DNA from 2 places in the Streptomyces sp. NPDC058371 genome. Region 1 is predicted to be linked to the other one. Evidence: predicted binding sites of a transcription regulator. Region 1 holds the regulator's gene; the other holds the start of a gene.
What was found. Region 1 encodes HrcA, which represses chaperone genes, less so after heat shock. Its sites were predicted from a motif close to TTNGCACTCNGNNNNNCNGAGTGCNAA; they were not measured.
Positions count from the first base shown of each region.

Region 2: the regulator HrcA is predicted to act here: its motif matches at 2,257-2,283, upstream of groES (co-chaperone GroES).

Region 1 is NZ_JBHXJC010000008.1:285,896-293,485, reverse strand. Features, by position in the region: gene ACFWM2_RS24375 (SpoIIE family protein phosphatase) at 1-503, shown strand, start outside; gene hemW (radical SAM family heme chaperone HemW) at 687-1,919, shown strand; gene ACFWM2_RS24365 (DUF3097 domain-containing protein) at 2,023-2,826, opposite strand; gene ACFWM2_RS24360 (MBL fold metallo-hydrolase) at 2,872-3,612, opposite strand; gene hrcA (heat-inducible transcriptional repressor HrcA) at 3,817-4,833, shown strand; gene dnaJ (molecular chaperone DnaJ) at 4,834-5,970, shown strand; gene ACFWM2_RS24345 (nitronate monooxygenase) at 6,138-7,223, shown strand; gene ACFWM2_RS24340 (16S rRNA (uracil(1498)-N(3))-methyltransferase) at 7,220-7,590, shown strand, end outside.
Region 2 is NZ_JBHXJC010000007.1:297,895-305,484, forward strand. Features, by position in the region: gene ACFWM2_RS22820 (methyltransferase domain-containing protein) at 1-238, opposite strand, end outside; gene ACFWM2_RS22825 (polysaccharide deacetylase family protein) at 329-1,255, shown strand; gene ACFWM2_RS22830 (polysaccharide deacetylase family protein) at 1,302-2,090, shown strand; gene groES (co-chaperone GroES) at 2,428-2,736, shown strand; gene groL (chaperonin GroEL) at 2,848-4,476, shown strand; gene ACFWM2_RS22845 (ester cyclase) at 4,593-5,300, opposite strand; gene ACFWM2_RS22850 (SDR family NAD(P)-dependent oxidoreductase) at 5,460-6,233, opposite strand; gene ACFWM2_RS22855 (MOSC domain-containing protein) at 6,481-7,179, opposite strand; gene ACFWM2_RS22860 (LysR family transcriptional regulator) at 7,260-7,590, shown strand, end outside.

The sequences.
Region 1 (7,590 bases):
TGCTCGACGACGCGACGGAGGCGGCGGACGCGGCAGCCCGCGCGCTGGTCGCGGCCGGCGGACCGGGCCTCGCCGACCCCGAGGGCCCGCAGACCCGCTTCCTGTCCATGCTCTACGGCGAGCTGGTGCCCTTCGACGGCGGAGTGCGCTGCACGCTGGCCTCCGCCGGGCACCCGTTGCCGCTGCTCCTGGGGCCCGACGGCGGCGTGCGGGAGGTGGCCCGCCCGCAGACCCTCCTCGGGGTCGTGGAGGACGCGACGTACACCTCCGAGGACTTCGAGCTGCATCCCGGTGACAGCCTGCTCTGTGTCACCGACGGGGTCACCGAGCGGCGCGACGGCCCCCGCCAGTTCGACGACGGGGACGGCCTCGCGACGGCCCTCGCCGGCTGCGCCGGGATGGGCGCCGAGCTGATCGCGGAGCGCATCCGGCGGCTGGTGCACGAGTTCGGCGGCAAACCGCCGGACGACGATCTGGCGCTGCTGGTGCTCCAGGCGGAATGAACAGCAGCGGCACGAGCCGGAGCGGTGCAGCGGAGGGGAGAGGGGGTTCCGTGGCAGGGGCAGGGGCAGGGGCAGGGGCAGGGGCAGGGGCAGGGGCAGGGGCGGGGGCGGGGGAAGGGCGGAGGGGGAGCGGGTTCCCGAGGCCGGGACGGGGATGTGCGCCGGTGCTGGACAATGGAAGGCATGCCTTCCGCACTCCCCGACGGTGAGCCCGTCCCCGACGACGGCGCGTTGCCCGCGCAGGCCCTGGCCGGAGCCGCCGAGCGCCCCCTCGGGTTCTACCTCCACGTGCCGTACTGCGCGACCCGCTGCGGCTACTGCGACTTCAACACCTACACGGCCACCGAGCTGCGGGGCACCGGAGGTGTGCTCGCCTCCCGCGACAACTACGCGTCGACCCTGATCGACGAGGTCCGCCTGGCCCGCAAGGTGCTCGGCGACGACCCGCGCCCCGTCCGCACGGTCTTCGTCGGCGGCGGTACGCCCACACTGCTGGCGGCCGACGATCTCGTACGGATGCTGGCCGCGGTCCGGGAGGAGTTCGGGCTCGCGGACGACGCGGAGATCACCACGGAGGCGAATCCGGAGTCCGTCGACCCGGCGTATCTGGCGACCCTCCGTGCCGGGGGCTTCAACCGGATCTCCTTCGGCATGCAGAGCGCCCGGCAGCACGTGCTCAAGGTCCTCGACCGCACGCACACCCCCGGCCGCCCCGAGGCCTGTGTGGCCGAGGCCCGCGCGGCCGGCTTCGACCACGTGAACCTGGACCTCATCTACGGCACCCCGGGTGAGTCCGACGACGACTGGCGCGCCTCGCTGGAAGCCGCGCTCGGCGCCGGTCCCGACCACGTCTCGGCCTACGCCCTGATCGTGGAGGAGGGCACCCAGCTCGCCCGGCGCATCCGCCGCGGTGAGGTCCCGATGACGGACGACGACGTCCACGCGGACCGCTATCTCATCGCCGACGAGGTGCTCTCCGCGGCGGGCTTCGACTGGTACGAGGTGTCCAACTGGGCCACGTCCGACGCCGGGCGCTGCCTCCACAACGAGCTGTACTGGCGCGGTGCCGACTGGTGGGGGGCCGGGCCCGGGGCCCACAGCCATGTGGGCGGGGTGCGGTGGTGGAACGTGAAGCATCCCGGGGCGTATGCCGGGACGCTGGCTGCCGGGAGGTCTCCCGGGGCAGGGCGCGAGGTCCTCTCCGAGGAGGACCGGCGGGTGGAGCGGATCCTTCTGGAGCTGCGGCTTCGGGAGGGGTGTCCCTTGGCGCTGCTCCGCCCGGACGGGCTGGCGGCGTCCCGGCGGGCGCTGTCCGACGGGCTCCTCGAGCCCGGCCCCTACGAGGCCGGGCTTGCCGTCCTCACCCTGCGCGGGCGGTTGCTCGCGGACGCGGTGGTCCGCGACCTGGTGGACTGAGGGGTTCTCCCGCCCCGCCGCCCCTGCCCGTCCCGTACCCGGGGGCCCTTTCGCGCCGACGCGCTCGTCCTCAAACGCCGGGTGGGGCCGGATCCAGCCCCACCTACTCCGGGGCCGTGACGAAGTCGATGAGTTCCTCGACGCGGCCCAGGAGCTCCGGCTCCAGATCCTTGTAGGAGTGGACGCGGGACAGGATGTGCTGCCAGGCCGCGCCGGTGTTCTCCGGCCAGCCGAGGGCGCGGCACACGCCGGTCTTCCAGTCCTGGCCGCGGGGAACGCGGGGCCAGGAGGGGATGCCGACGGAGGACGGCTTCACCGCTTCCCAGATGTCGATGTACGGGTGACCGACGACGAGCGCGTGCTCGCTGGTGACGGCCTCCGCGATACGGGACTCCTTCGAACCGGGGACGAGATGGTCGACGAGGACGCCGAGCCGGGCATCGGGACCGGGCGCGAAGTCGGTGACGATCGAGGGCAGGTCGTCGATGCCCTCCAGGTACTCGACGACGACGCCCTCGATGCGCAGGTCGTCGCCCCAGACCCGCTCGACGAGCTCGGCGTCGTGCCGGCCCTCCACGTAGATGCGCCCGGCCCGGGCCACGCGGGCGCGCGCACCGGGCACGGCGACCGAACCGGAGGCCGTACGGGAGGGACGTGCCGGAGCGGCGGACGGGCGGACGAGGGTGACCACCCTGCCCTCCAGGAGGAAGCCGCGCGGCTCCAGCGGGAACACCCGGTGCTTGCCGAAGCGGTCCTCCAGCGTCACCGTGCCCGCCTCGCAGCGGATCACCGCGCCGCAGAAGCCGGTGCCGGGCTCCTCGACCACCAGCCCGGGCTCCGCCGGGACCTCGGGCACGGGCTTGGGCTTCTTCCACGGCGGCGTGAGATCCGGAGAGTACTGGCGCATTCGGATGACGATAGGAGAAGGCGGACCGCGGCGCCGTACGGCCTTCTACGACACGCCGAAGCGCGTCGCCAGCGCGTCCCGCTGGGCCCGGACAAACGCCGCATTCACCGCGTCCCCGTGCCCCGGTACGTACACCGCGTCCTCGCCGCCCAGATCCAGCAGCCGGTCCAGGGCCGCGGGCCAGCGGGCGGGAACGGCGTCCGGTCCGGCCTGCGGCTCGCCGGACTCCTCCACCAGGTCGCCGCAGAAGACGATTTCCGGACAGTCGACGCCCGGCACCAGCACCACCAGGTCGTGACGCGTGTGGCCGGGGCCCACATTCGCCAGCAGGACCTGTACGCCGCCGCCCAGGTCCAGGGTCCACTCGCCGGACACGGAGTAGTCCGGGCGGGCGAGCAGCCGCGCGGCCTCGGCGGCCTCGTCCGGGTCGAGACCGTTGCGCACGGCGTCCGCCCGGAGCTCCTCGCGGCCCGACGCGGAGGTGAGGGCGGCGTCCACGCCCACCGCGCCGAACACCTCCACCTCGGCGAAGGCGCTCGCGCCGAAGACATGGTCGAAGTGGGGATGCGTGAGCGCGAGATGGGTCACACGGCACCGGGTGCCGAGGATCCGTTGCGCCGCGGCACGCAACCGCGCGCCCTCGGCCCGGCTCGACCCGGCGTCGATCATGAGCGCCGCGCCCTCGCCCACCACGAGCCCGGTGGTGCAGTCCCAGACCGGAAGGCGCCGCCGCCCCACGCGGGGTGCGAGTTCCTCCCATCCCAGCTCTTCCCAAGTCAGCTTCATACGATGACGCTAGCCGCGGGGCACTACGACGGCACGACATCGCAGGACACGTCCGTACACCCGGCGCGGTGTCCTGGGGCCGCCCTTGCCGGGGCCGTACCTCCCCGCCGTACACTGGCTCGGGGAACGCTGGCACTCGCACGCGCTGAGTGCCAGGACGAAGGTCAGCGAAGACCACGGTGCCGACTTCAGGAGGTGTGCGCGATGCTCAGCGAACGCAGGCTGGAAGTGCTGCGCGCCATCGTCCAGGACTACGTCGGGACCGAGGAGCCGGTCGGCTCCAAGGCGCTGACCGAGCGGCACCGCCTGGGCGTCTCCCCGGCCACCGTCCGCAACGACATGGCGGCCCTGGAGGACGAGGGGTACATCGCGCAGCCGCACACCAGCGCCGGGCGCATCCCCACCGACAAGGGCTACCGGCTGTTCGTCGACAAGCTGGCCGGCGTCAAGCCGATGACGGCGCCCGAGCGCCGCGCCATCCAGAACTTCCTCGACGGGGCCGTCGACCTGGACGACGTGGTGGGCCGCACGGTACGGCTGCTCGCGCAGCTGACCCGGCAGGTCGCCGTCGTCCAGTACCCCTCGCTGACCCGCTCGACCGTGCGGCACGTGGAGCTGCTCTCGCTCGCCCCCGCGCGCGTGATGCTCGTGCTCATCACGGACACCGGCCGGGTCGAGCAGCGGATGATCGACTGCCCGGCGCCCTTCGGCGAGACGTCACTGGCGGATCTGCGCGCGCGGCTCAACAGCCGGGTCGCGGGCCGTCGTTTCGCGGATGTGCCGCAACTGGTGCAAGATCTGCCGGATGCCTTCGAGACCGAGGACCGAGGTACGGTCGCGACGGTGCTCTCCACTCTGCTGGAGGCACTCGTCGAGGAGAACGAGGAGCGGCTGATGATCGGCGGGACCGCCAATCTCACCCGCTTCGGACATGACTTTCCCCTCACCATCCGGCCGGTGCTGGAGGCCCTTGAGGAGCAGGTCGTGCTCCTCAAGTTGCTTGGGGAGTCGACGGATTCGGGCATGACCGTACGGATCGGTCACGAGAACGTCCACGAGGGCCTCAACTCCACGTCCGTGGTCTCGGTCGGCTACGGTTCGGGCGTCGAAGCAGTAGCAAAACTTGGCGTGGTCGGTCCGACCCGCATGGATTACCCGGGAACGATGGGAGCGGTACGCGCAGTGGCACGGTACGTCGGACAGATCCTGGCGGAGTCGTAAGTGGCCACGGACTACTACGCCGTACTCGGCGTGCGCCGCGACGCTTCCCAGGACGAGATCAAGAAGGCGTTCCGGAGGCTCGCTCGCGAGCTGCATCCGGACGTCAATCCCGATCCGAAGACGCAGGAGCGCTTCAAGGAGATCAACGCCGCCTACGAGGTGTTGTCGGACCCGCAGAAGAAGCAGGTCTACGACCTCGGCGGCGACCCGCTCTCGCAGAGCGGCGGCGCGGGTGCGGGCGGCTTCGGCGCCGGCGGGTTCGGGAACTTCTCGGACATCATGGACGCGTTCTTCGGCACGGCGTCGCAGCGCGGCCCGCGGTCGCGCACGCGCCGCGGCCAGGACGCCATGATCCGGCTGGAGATCGACCTCGACGAGGCCGCCTTCGGTACGACCAAGGACATCCAGGTCGACACGGCCGTGGTGTGCACCACCTGTAGCGGTGAGGGCGCAGCGCCGGGGACCTCCGCGCAGACCTGTGACATGTGCCGCGGTCGCGGTGAGGTGTCCCAGGTGACGCGGTCCTTCCTCGGCCAGGTCATGACGTCCCGCCCCTGCCCCCAGTGCCAGGGCTTCGGCACGGTGGTGCCGACGCCGTGCCCGGAGTGCGCGGGCGACGGGCGGGTGCGCTCCCGGCGGACCCTGACCGTGAAGATCCCGGCCGGCGTAGACAACGGCACGCGGATCCAGCTCGCGGGCGAGGGCGAGGTCGGCCCCGGCGGCGGCCCCGCCGGCGACCTCTACGTCGAGATCCACGAGCTGCCGCACTCGACCTTCCAGCGTCGCGGCGACGATCTGCACTGCACGGTCACGATCCCGATGACCGCGGCCTCCCTCGGCACGAAGGTGCCGCTGGAGACCCTCGACGGCCTGGAGGAGGTCGACATCCGCCCGGGCACACAGTCCGGTCAGTCGATCCCGCTGCATGCCCGCGGAATCACGCATCTGCGCGGCGGCGGCCGCGGTGACCTCATCGTCCACGTCGAGGTCACCACCCCGACGAAACTCGACCCTGAGCAGGAGCGGCTGCTTCGGGAGCTCGCGGTCCTGCGCGGCGAGGAGCGCCCCACGGGCCAGTTTCAGCCTGGGCAGCAGGGACTCTTTTCTCGACTGAAGGATGCGTTCAACGGGCGCTGAGCGCCGCCAGCCCGTGGGTCTGGGGGCGCTGCCCCCAGACCCCCGTTCGGTCTGAACGGCCTCGTCCGCAAGCGCCGGACGGGCTGGTACCGCCACCCCAATCCGGCCGTCCAGGCCCGTGAGCGGCCGGATTCGGACTTGTTCGGAGGACGTGACAACATGCCGTCATGTCCTCCGCGCTGACCGATCTCTTCCGGTATCCGATCGTGCAGGCCCCCATGGCGGGCGGTGTATCCGTGCCGCGGCTGGCCGCTGCCGTCTCCGAGGCGGGCGGGCTCGGATTCCTTGCCGGCGGGTACAAGACGGCCGACGGCGTGTACCAGGAGATCAAGCAGCTGCGCGGGCTCACCGGCCGTCCCTTCGGCGTGAACCTCTTCATGCCGCAGCCGGAGTACGCGGACCCCGCGGCCGTGGACGTGTACGCCCATCAGCTCGCCGGTGAGGCCGCCTGGTACGGCACCGAGCTCGGCGACCCGGACAGCGGACGCGACGACGGCTACGAAGCCAAGCTCGCCGTACTCCTCGACAACCCGGTGCCGGTGGTCTCCTTCCACTTCGGCTGCCCGGCCCCCGAGGTCCTTCAGGCGTTGTCCCGGGGCGGTACCCGGACCGTGGTCACCGCGACCACGGTCGACGAGGCGCTGGCCGTCCAGCGGGCGGGCGCCGACGCGGTGCTCGTGCAGGGCGTGGAGGCGGGCGGCCACCAGGGCACCCACCGCGACATCCCGGAGGCGGACGGTGCCGGCATCGGGCTGCTCTCCCTGGTCGCCCAGGTCCGCGAGAGCGTGCACCTCCCGATCGTGGCGGCCGGCGGCATCATGCGCGGCAGCCAGATCGCCGCGGTGCTCGCCGCGGGCGCGACCGCGGCCCAGCTCGGCACGGCGTTCCTCGCCACCCACGAGTCGGGCGCCCACGCCGTGCACAAGGAGGCGCTGACCAACCCGCTCTTCGTCCGTACGGAGCTGACGCGGGCGTTCTCCGGGCGTCCGGCCCGCGGCCTGGTCAACCGCTTCCTGCGCGAGCACGGCCCGTACGCGCCCGCCGCGTACCCCGAGATCCACCACCTCACCTCCCCGCTGCGCAAGGCCGCGGCCAAGGCCGGCGACCCGCAGGGCATGGCGCTGTGGGCCGGCCAGGGACACCGCATGGCCCGCGAACTGCCCGCCGGGCAGCTGGTCGAGGTGCTGGCGGCCGAACTCGAAGCGGCGAAGACAGCGTTGTCGTCGTTCCCGGCGGACGGTGCGGCCCGATGACGGCGCCGGTGTTCGTGGTCGAGCACTTCCGCGCGGACGACGGCGGACGCTATGTGCTCGACGGCGCCGAAGGACGGCACGCCGTCTCCGTGAAGCGGCTGCGGCCCGGCGAGGACGTCGTCCTCACGGACGGGGCCGGCCGCTGGGCGGAGTGCGTCGTCACGGACACCGAGGGCAAGGACCGGTTGATCGTCCAGCTGGACTCGGTTGCCGAGGAACCGCCCGAGGCACCCCGGATCACCGTCGTCCAGGCCCTTCCCAAGGGCGACCGCGGTGAACTCGCCGTCGAGACCATGACGGAGACCGGCGTGGACGCGATCGTGCCCTGGGCCGCCGCCCGCTGCATCACGCAGTGGAAGGGCGACCG
Region 2 (7,590 bases), on a different contig from region 1:
CGTTCGGCGTGAAGAACATCCGCTCCGCGTCCTCGGCCCCGAACTTCGCCGCCGCCCGCTGCCGCAGCCGCGTCTGGGCGAGCACCGCCGTCACCAGGGGCGCCGGATGGTCGCGGCGCAGCCGGGTCGCCACGGCCAGCTCCTGGGCCGGCTCGGTGCCGCGCGCCGCGTCGAGCAGGGCGCGGCCCTCGGGAGTGCGGAGGGAGGCGAAGGAGGCCAGCGGATCCAGGTCGTTCACCGGCCCATTGTGGGCCAGTCGGTGGACGGTGCGCGCCCGGCGGCGGTGTCGGCCCGTCCCGGCGGCGGTGACCTGGGAGGATCCGGCGCCATGCGACTCGTACGACAAAATGATGAAAACCGCACGAAGCGGACCGCGGTGGGAGGGGTCCGGGGCGCCCTCGCCGGGCTCGCGGCCGCCGCGCTCGCCGCCGGCTGCGCCGGCACCGACTCCGCCGTCAAGGGCGCCCACGGACCGCAGGCGCTGCACGCGCCGCCGGCCCGCGCCCTGGACTCGTACGCCTCGAAGCTGCGTGTCGCGCAGGCCGCACGAGTCGCCGCGGCCAAGCGCTGGGGCCTGGCCAAGACCCCGCTGGCCGCGCCGCCCGCCCCGGCGAAGAAGCCGGTGATCGAGGCCCGCAAGGGCTTCGAGGTCGAGGACCAGGACGAGCTGCCCCCCGTCTTCACGACCATCCCCACCAAGGACAAGGTCGTCTTCCTCACCATCGACGACGGCGCCGAGAAGGACCCGGCGTTCCTGAAGATGATGAGCGACCTGAAGATCCCGTACACCGCCTTCCTCAGCGACTACCTCGCCAACGAGAACTACGGCTACTTCAGGAAGATGCAGGCCCGCGGGATCACCCTGAACAACCACACCCTGCACCACCCCTACCTGCCCGGGCTCTCGTACGACCAGCAGAAGCACGAGATCTGCGGCATGCAGGACGTGATGAGGAAGCAGTTCGGCAAGCGCCCGTCCCTCTTCCGGCCGCCCTACGGCAACTACAACGAGGACACCCTGCGCGCCGCCAAGTCCTGCGGCATCAGGTACGCGCCGATCTGGAACGAAGAGGTCTTCGTCGACCACTGGGAGTACCGCGAGTGGGACCGGTCCCTGCACCCCGGCGACATCGTCCTGACCCACTTCCGGGGCCGTGAGGACTGGAAGGGCACCATGCCCGACATGGTCCGCCGCTTCCTGAAGAAGGTCACGGACGAGGGGTACGCCGTGGCGCGGCTGGAGGACTACCTGTGAGGGTGCCCGTACGCCCCGCCCGGGACGTACGACCGGAGTGCCCCCGATGACCGCGCGGGCCCGCACCCTGCTGGCCGGCCTGCTCGCCTCCGCGCTGCTCACCGGGGTCACCGGCTGCGCCCAGTCCGTCGACCCGATCGAACGGCTGGGCAAGAAGGCGGCGGAGCGCGTGCGCACCCACGCACCGCAGCGGCCGACCGCCGCGACGTACCGCCGCTGGGGGCTGGCCGCCCCGCTCGCCGCGGCCCCCGGGCGCCCCGACCGGCGGGCCGCCGCGCCCGCCGCCGGCCCCGGCCTGCCGCCGGTGGTCGACCACGTCCCCACCCGGGACAAGGTGGTCTTCATGACGTACGACGACGGCGCCGAGCGGGATCCGCGGTTCGTCGACATGGTCCGTGAACTGCGGCTGCCGGTCAGCATGTTCCTCACGGACAGCGTCGTCGGGCCCGGGTACGGGCACTTCGCGCAACTGCGGGCGTTCGGCGCGAGCGTGCAGAACCACACCCTCGACCACACCTCGCTGCGCGGCCTGCCGTACGCCGGCCAGCGCGCCGAGATCTGCGGCCAGCAGGAGAAGCTCAGGCACCGCTTCGGCATCCGCCCCCGGCTGCTCCGCCCCCCGTACGGCACCTACGACACCACCACGCTGCGGGCCGCCGCCGACTGCGGTGTCTCCGCCGTCGTACTGGGCCGGGACGCCGACGCCGGCCGGCTGCACCCGGGCGACATCCTCCTCGGCCCCGAAGAACCCGACGTCACCGCAACCATGACCCGCCTGTTGCGCCGCATCCAGTCCCAGGGCCTGACGCCCGCTCGCCTCGAGGACTACCTGTAGGGGGCATCCCGCTCGTGCGTCTGGAGGACTATCCGGGGGAGAACCAGCCCGTCCGGCGTTTGAGGACAAGGCCGTCCAGGCCGATACGGGGGCCTGGGGGCAGCGCCCCCAGAAGACGCCCGCCCCCGCCCAGGGCACCCAAATCCCCCGCCGCGCCGGCAGGCGTTTGGCACTCCGCTTGACCGAGTGCTAATCGCAGTCATAGTCTCGGGTCTGGCACTCCCCACTGGAGAGTGCCAATAGCGACGGGCAGGTCCGGCACCCGCGACGACGGATCGACCTGGTCGCCACCTCAGACAGTTAACCCCGTGAGATCTCCGAAGGGGGAGGTCGGATCGTGACGACCACCAGCTCCAAGGTTGCCATCAAGCCGCTCGAGGACCGCATTGTGGTCCAGCCGCTCGACGCCGAGCAGACCACCGCCTCTGGCCTGGTCATCCCGGACACTGCCAAGGAGAAGCCCCAGGAGGGCGTCGTCCTGGCCGTGGGCCCGGGTCGCTTCGAGGACGGTAACCGTCTTCCGCTCGACGTCACCGTCGGCGACGTAGTGCTCTACAGCAAGTACGGCGGCACCGAGGTGAAGTACAACGGCGAGGAGTACCTCGTCCTCTCGGCTCGCGACGTGCTCGCGATCATCGAGAAGTAATTCACCCAGTTTTGCAGTGAACTGCGCCCCTGGCCCCCGCGACCTAAGAAGCCGGGCGCTGGGGGCGCAGTTCGTTTCTCCCAAGTTTTCCGAGAGGGCTGAATCGCTCCCATGGCGAAGATCCTGAAGTTCGACGAGGACGCCCGTCGCGCCCTTGAGCGCGGCGTCAACAAGCTTGCCGACACAGTGAAGGTGACGATCGGCCCCAAGGGCCGCAACGTCGTCATCGACAAGAAGTTCGGCGCCCCCACCATCACCAACGACGGCGTCACCATCGCCCGCGAGGTCGAGATCGAGGACCCGTACGAGAACCTCGGTGCCCAGCTGGTGAAGGAGGTGGCGACCAAGACCAACGACATCGCGGGTGACGGCACCACCACCGCCACCGTGCTGGCCCAGGCGCTCGTCCGCGAGGGCCTGAAGAACGTTGCCGCGGGTGCCTCCCCGGCCCTGCTCAAGAAGGGCATCGACGCCGCGGTCAAGGCCGTGTCCGAGGAGCTCCTCGCGACCGCCCGGCCGATCGACGAGAAGTCCGACATCGCCGCCGTCGCCGGTCTGTCCGCCCAGGACCCGCAGGTCGGCGAGCTCATCGCCGAAGCGATGGACAAGGTCGGCAAGGACGGTGTCATCACCGTCGAGGAGTCCAACACCTTCGGTCTGGAGCTCGACTTCACCGAGGGCATGGCCTTCGACAAGGGCTACCTGTCGCCGTACATGGTGTCCGACCAGGAGCGTATGGAGGCCGTCCTCGACGACCCGTACATCCTCATCCACCAGGGCAAGGTCAGCTCCATCCAGGACCTGCTGCCGCTGCTGGAGAAGGTCATCCAGGCCAACGCCTCCAAGCCGCTGCTGATCATCGCCGAGGACGTCGAGGGCGAGGCCCTGTCGACCCTGGTCGTGAACAAGATCCGCGGCACCTTCAACGCCGTCGCGGTGAAGGCCCCCGGCTTCGGTGACCGCCGCAAGGCCATGCTCGGCGACATCGCCACCCTCACCGGTGGTCAGGTCATCGCCGAGGAGGTCGGCCTCAAGCTCGACCAGGTCGGCCTGGACGTGCTGGGCACCGCCCGCCGCGTGACCGTCACCAAGGACGACACCACCATCGTCGACGGTGGCGGCAGCTCCGACGAGGTCGCCGGCCGGATCAACCAGATCAAGGCCGAGATCGAGAACACCGACTCCGACTGGGACCGCGAGAAGCTCCAGGAGCGCCTCGCGAAGCTGGCCGGCGGCGTGTGCGTGATCAAGGTCGGCGCCGCGACCGAGGTCGAGCTCAAGGAGAAGAAGCACCGTCTGGAGGACGCCATCTCCGCGACCCGCGCCGCGGTCGAGGAGGGCATCGTCTCCGGTGGTGGCTCCGCGCTCGTCCACGCCGTGAAGGTCCTCGAGGGCAACCTCGGCAAGACCGGCGACGAGGCCACGGGTGTCGCGGTCGTCCGCCGCGCCGCCGTCGAGCCGCTGCGCTGGATCGCTGAGAACGCCGGCCTGGAGGGTTACGTCATCACCTCCAAGGTCGCCGAGCTCGACAAGGGCCAGGGCTTCAACGCCGCGACCGGTGAGTACGGCGACCTGGTCAAGGCCGGCGTCATCGACCCGGTCAAGGTCACCCGCTCCGCGCTGGAGAACGCCGCGTCCATCGCCTCCCTGCTGCTGACGACCGAGACCCTGGTCGTCGAGAAGCCGGCGGACGACGAGGGCGAGGCCGGTCACAGCCACGGTCACGGTCACTCGCACTGAGGCCGCCCGGCCTCCAGGCCGACAGGCCGACAGGCCCACCGGGCCGTTAGGTCACAGAAGCCTCCCTTTCCCAGCCGGGAAAGGGAGGCTTCTGCCGTCTCCGGCGCCGACAGGGCCTAGGTCTCGAGCTCGTCGAGCACCCCGAGCTGGGCCATCAGCCCCAGCCGGTCGTTCTGCCACCAGCCCTCGGCGATCTTTCCGTCCTCCTGGCACCGGAAGATGGTCGTCCCGGTCATGGTGACCTTCTTGCCGGTGGCCGGGATTCCCATGAAGTCGCCCTTGTGGGTGCCGCTCCAGGTCCACCGCGTGCACACGCGGTCGCCCTCGGCGATCTGGTCGTCGACGGTGAAGGCGAAGTCGAACCCGCTCCGGTACATCCCGATCTCGCTCCGCATCGCGTCGAGTCCGATGGTGTCCTGCTCGTTGGCGGGATCGTGGTCGTGATAGTTCTCCGCGATCAGGTCGTTGAGCGGCGGCAGTTCACCCGCCGCGCCGACCGTCTCGAAGAACCGGCGCGCGTTGTCCGCGTGCAACTGCTCGTCGCGCACCACATCCAGATCCGTGAAGGTGGGCATCTCGTCACAGAGGGCGACCATCTCGCGGAAGATCGTGTCGGTCTCCGGAAGGTTCGAGTTCCGCATCGCCTCCTCGTACGACGGAAACTCCAGGATCTCGATGAAGTGGGACGCGTCCGACCGGTCCTTGCCGATCGTGCTGTGCGTCGCGGTCCGCTTCCCCTTGGTTCGCTCGACCCACGTGTCCATGAGCCTGTTCATCTCGTCGAATCGACTGGTCTTGCAGTCGATCAGTTGCACAAAGGTCATGACGTCGCCGCCTTCCGGCCCCCTGGGTCCGGTGGAATACCACCATTCTAGTGAAAAACCCCTCGAACCTTTCGGTTTAAGGGGATTTCACCAACGGGGAAGGCGTCGCTGCGCGCCGTCGACGGACGCGAGGACCCGCCCGTAACGGCACCGCTCGACTCACTGCGGGCCGTACTTCCGCCCCGTCTTCGACGTGACCCCGCCGAGCAGCGCGCGCGGAGTCACCTTCACCACGCCCATCAGGGCCTTGTAACGGGGGTCCGGGATGGACAGGGACTTGCCCCGGGCCAGGTCCGCGAGGGCCGCCGTGACCAGCTTGTCCGCGTCGAGCCACATCCACTTGGGGATGTTGTCCGTGCCCATGCCGGCCCGCTCGTGGAACTCGGTGCGCACGAAACCGGGGCACAGGGCCATCAGCCGTACGCCACTGCCGGCCAGGTCCTTCGCCGCGCCCTGCGTGAACTGCACGACCCACGCCTTGGACGCGCCGTACGTACCGCGCGGCACGAAGGCGGCGACCGAGGCGACGTTGACGACTCCGCCCCGGCCGCGGCCGCGCATGCTCGCGGTCGCCGCCGAGGTCAGCCGCAGCACCGCCTCGCAGTGCACCTTGAGCATCTTCAGCTCGTCGGCCATCGGTACGTCCAGATAGCGGCCCTTGTTGCCGAAGCCCGCGTTGTTGACCAGCAGGTCGACGGGGTTCTTCGGGTCGGACAGCCGGGCGGCCACGGACTCGATGCCGGCGTCCGTCGCCAGGTCCGCCGTCAGCACCTCCGCCTCGATGCCGTGCCGGTCGTGCAGCTCGGTGGCCTGCTCGCGCAGCCGCTTGGTGTCGCGCGCCACCAGGACGAGGTTGTGGCCGTCCGCCGCCAGCCGCCGCGCGAAGGCAGCGCCGATGCCCGCGGTCGATCCCGTAATCAAAGCCGTTGTCATGGCCCAAGGTTAGGACCGCGGGCGGGGTGCTCACGCCGCGCACCGGACCCCGTCCGCCCGATGCCGGTACGGGGGTCACGCACCCGACGACAGGCGTTGCCCACCGGCGGGGACGGGCCCCGAACACGCGTACCCCAGCCGCCCGGACGGGCCCCGAACGCCCGTTGCCCGAGCCGCTCGTCGGGCCCGACCCCGCCTCGCCCCGCAGCACCGGCAGCGGCCCGCCCCGCGGCCGCCGATACGCCGCTCACGCCCCGGAAACGCGCTCCGTACCCTCGGAACTGCCGTACTTCTCCACGTACTTACGCGCAGTGTCCCGCGCCTCCGGGTGCAGTGCGTCTCCCGCCGCCAGCAGCCGCGGCAGCAGGGCCCGTTCGAGGGTGACCGCGCGGAACTGGAGGGCCACCGTCACCTCGTGGTCCGGCCGGTGCAGGATCCGGATCGGGTCGCCGGCCCGGATCTCGCCGGGGCGTATGACCCGCAGATAGGCGCCCGGCGCACCCCGCCGCGTGAAGCGCTTGACCCAGCCCTTCTCGCCGAGGTGCTCCTGGAAGGTGCGGCAGGGGATACGACCGCTGGTGACCTCCAGGACGACCTCGTCCCCGATGGCCCAGCGCTCGCCGATCCGGGCACCGGAGACGTCGAGCCCTTCGGTCGTGAGGTTCTCGCCGAAGATGCCGTTCGCCAGCGGACGCTCCAGCTCGCGCTCCCACTCGTCGAGGTCCTCGCGCGCGACCGCGTACACCGCCTGGTGGTCCCCGCCGTGATGGCGCAGGTCGCAGACGGCGTCCCCGGCCAGGCCGCCGGCGCCGAGGCCCTTGGAACCCGGTGCCGACACCCGCACCGGCCCGTCCACCGGCCGCTTGTCGATGCCGGTCAGGCCCTCCGGCTGGTCCGTGAAGTCCACGGCCCGCGCCCGGCCCACGTTCAGAGACAGAAGCTTCATGACGGAACGTTAAGCGATGACCGCCCAAAGCATCAACGCACTATTCGACGTTATATCCAAGAATCGCTTATGCTCAAAGGGTGATCGAGGCCCGTCATCTCCGTGTTCTGCGCGCCGTGGCCGCCACCGGCTCCTTCTCGGCGGCGGGGCGCGAACTGGGCTGCACCCAGCCCGCAGTCAGCCAGCAGATGAAGGCCCTCGAATCCTCGGTCGGTACGCCCTTGCTGATCCGCACCGGCCGCGAGATGCGCCTGACCCAGGCCGGCGAGGCCCTCGTCCGGCACGGAGCGGGCATCCTCGCCGGTCTGACGGCCGCGGAGGAGGAGGTGGCCGCCATCGCCGGGCTGCGCGCGGGCCGCGTCCGGCTCGTCTCCTTCCCCAGCGGCAGCTCCACCCTGGTGCCCACCGCCC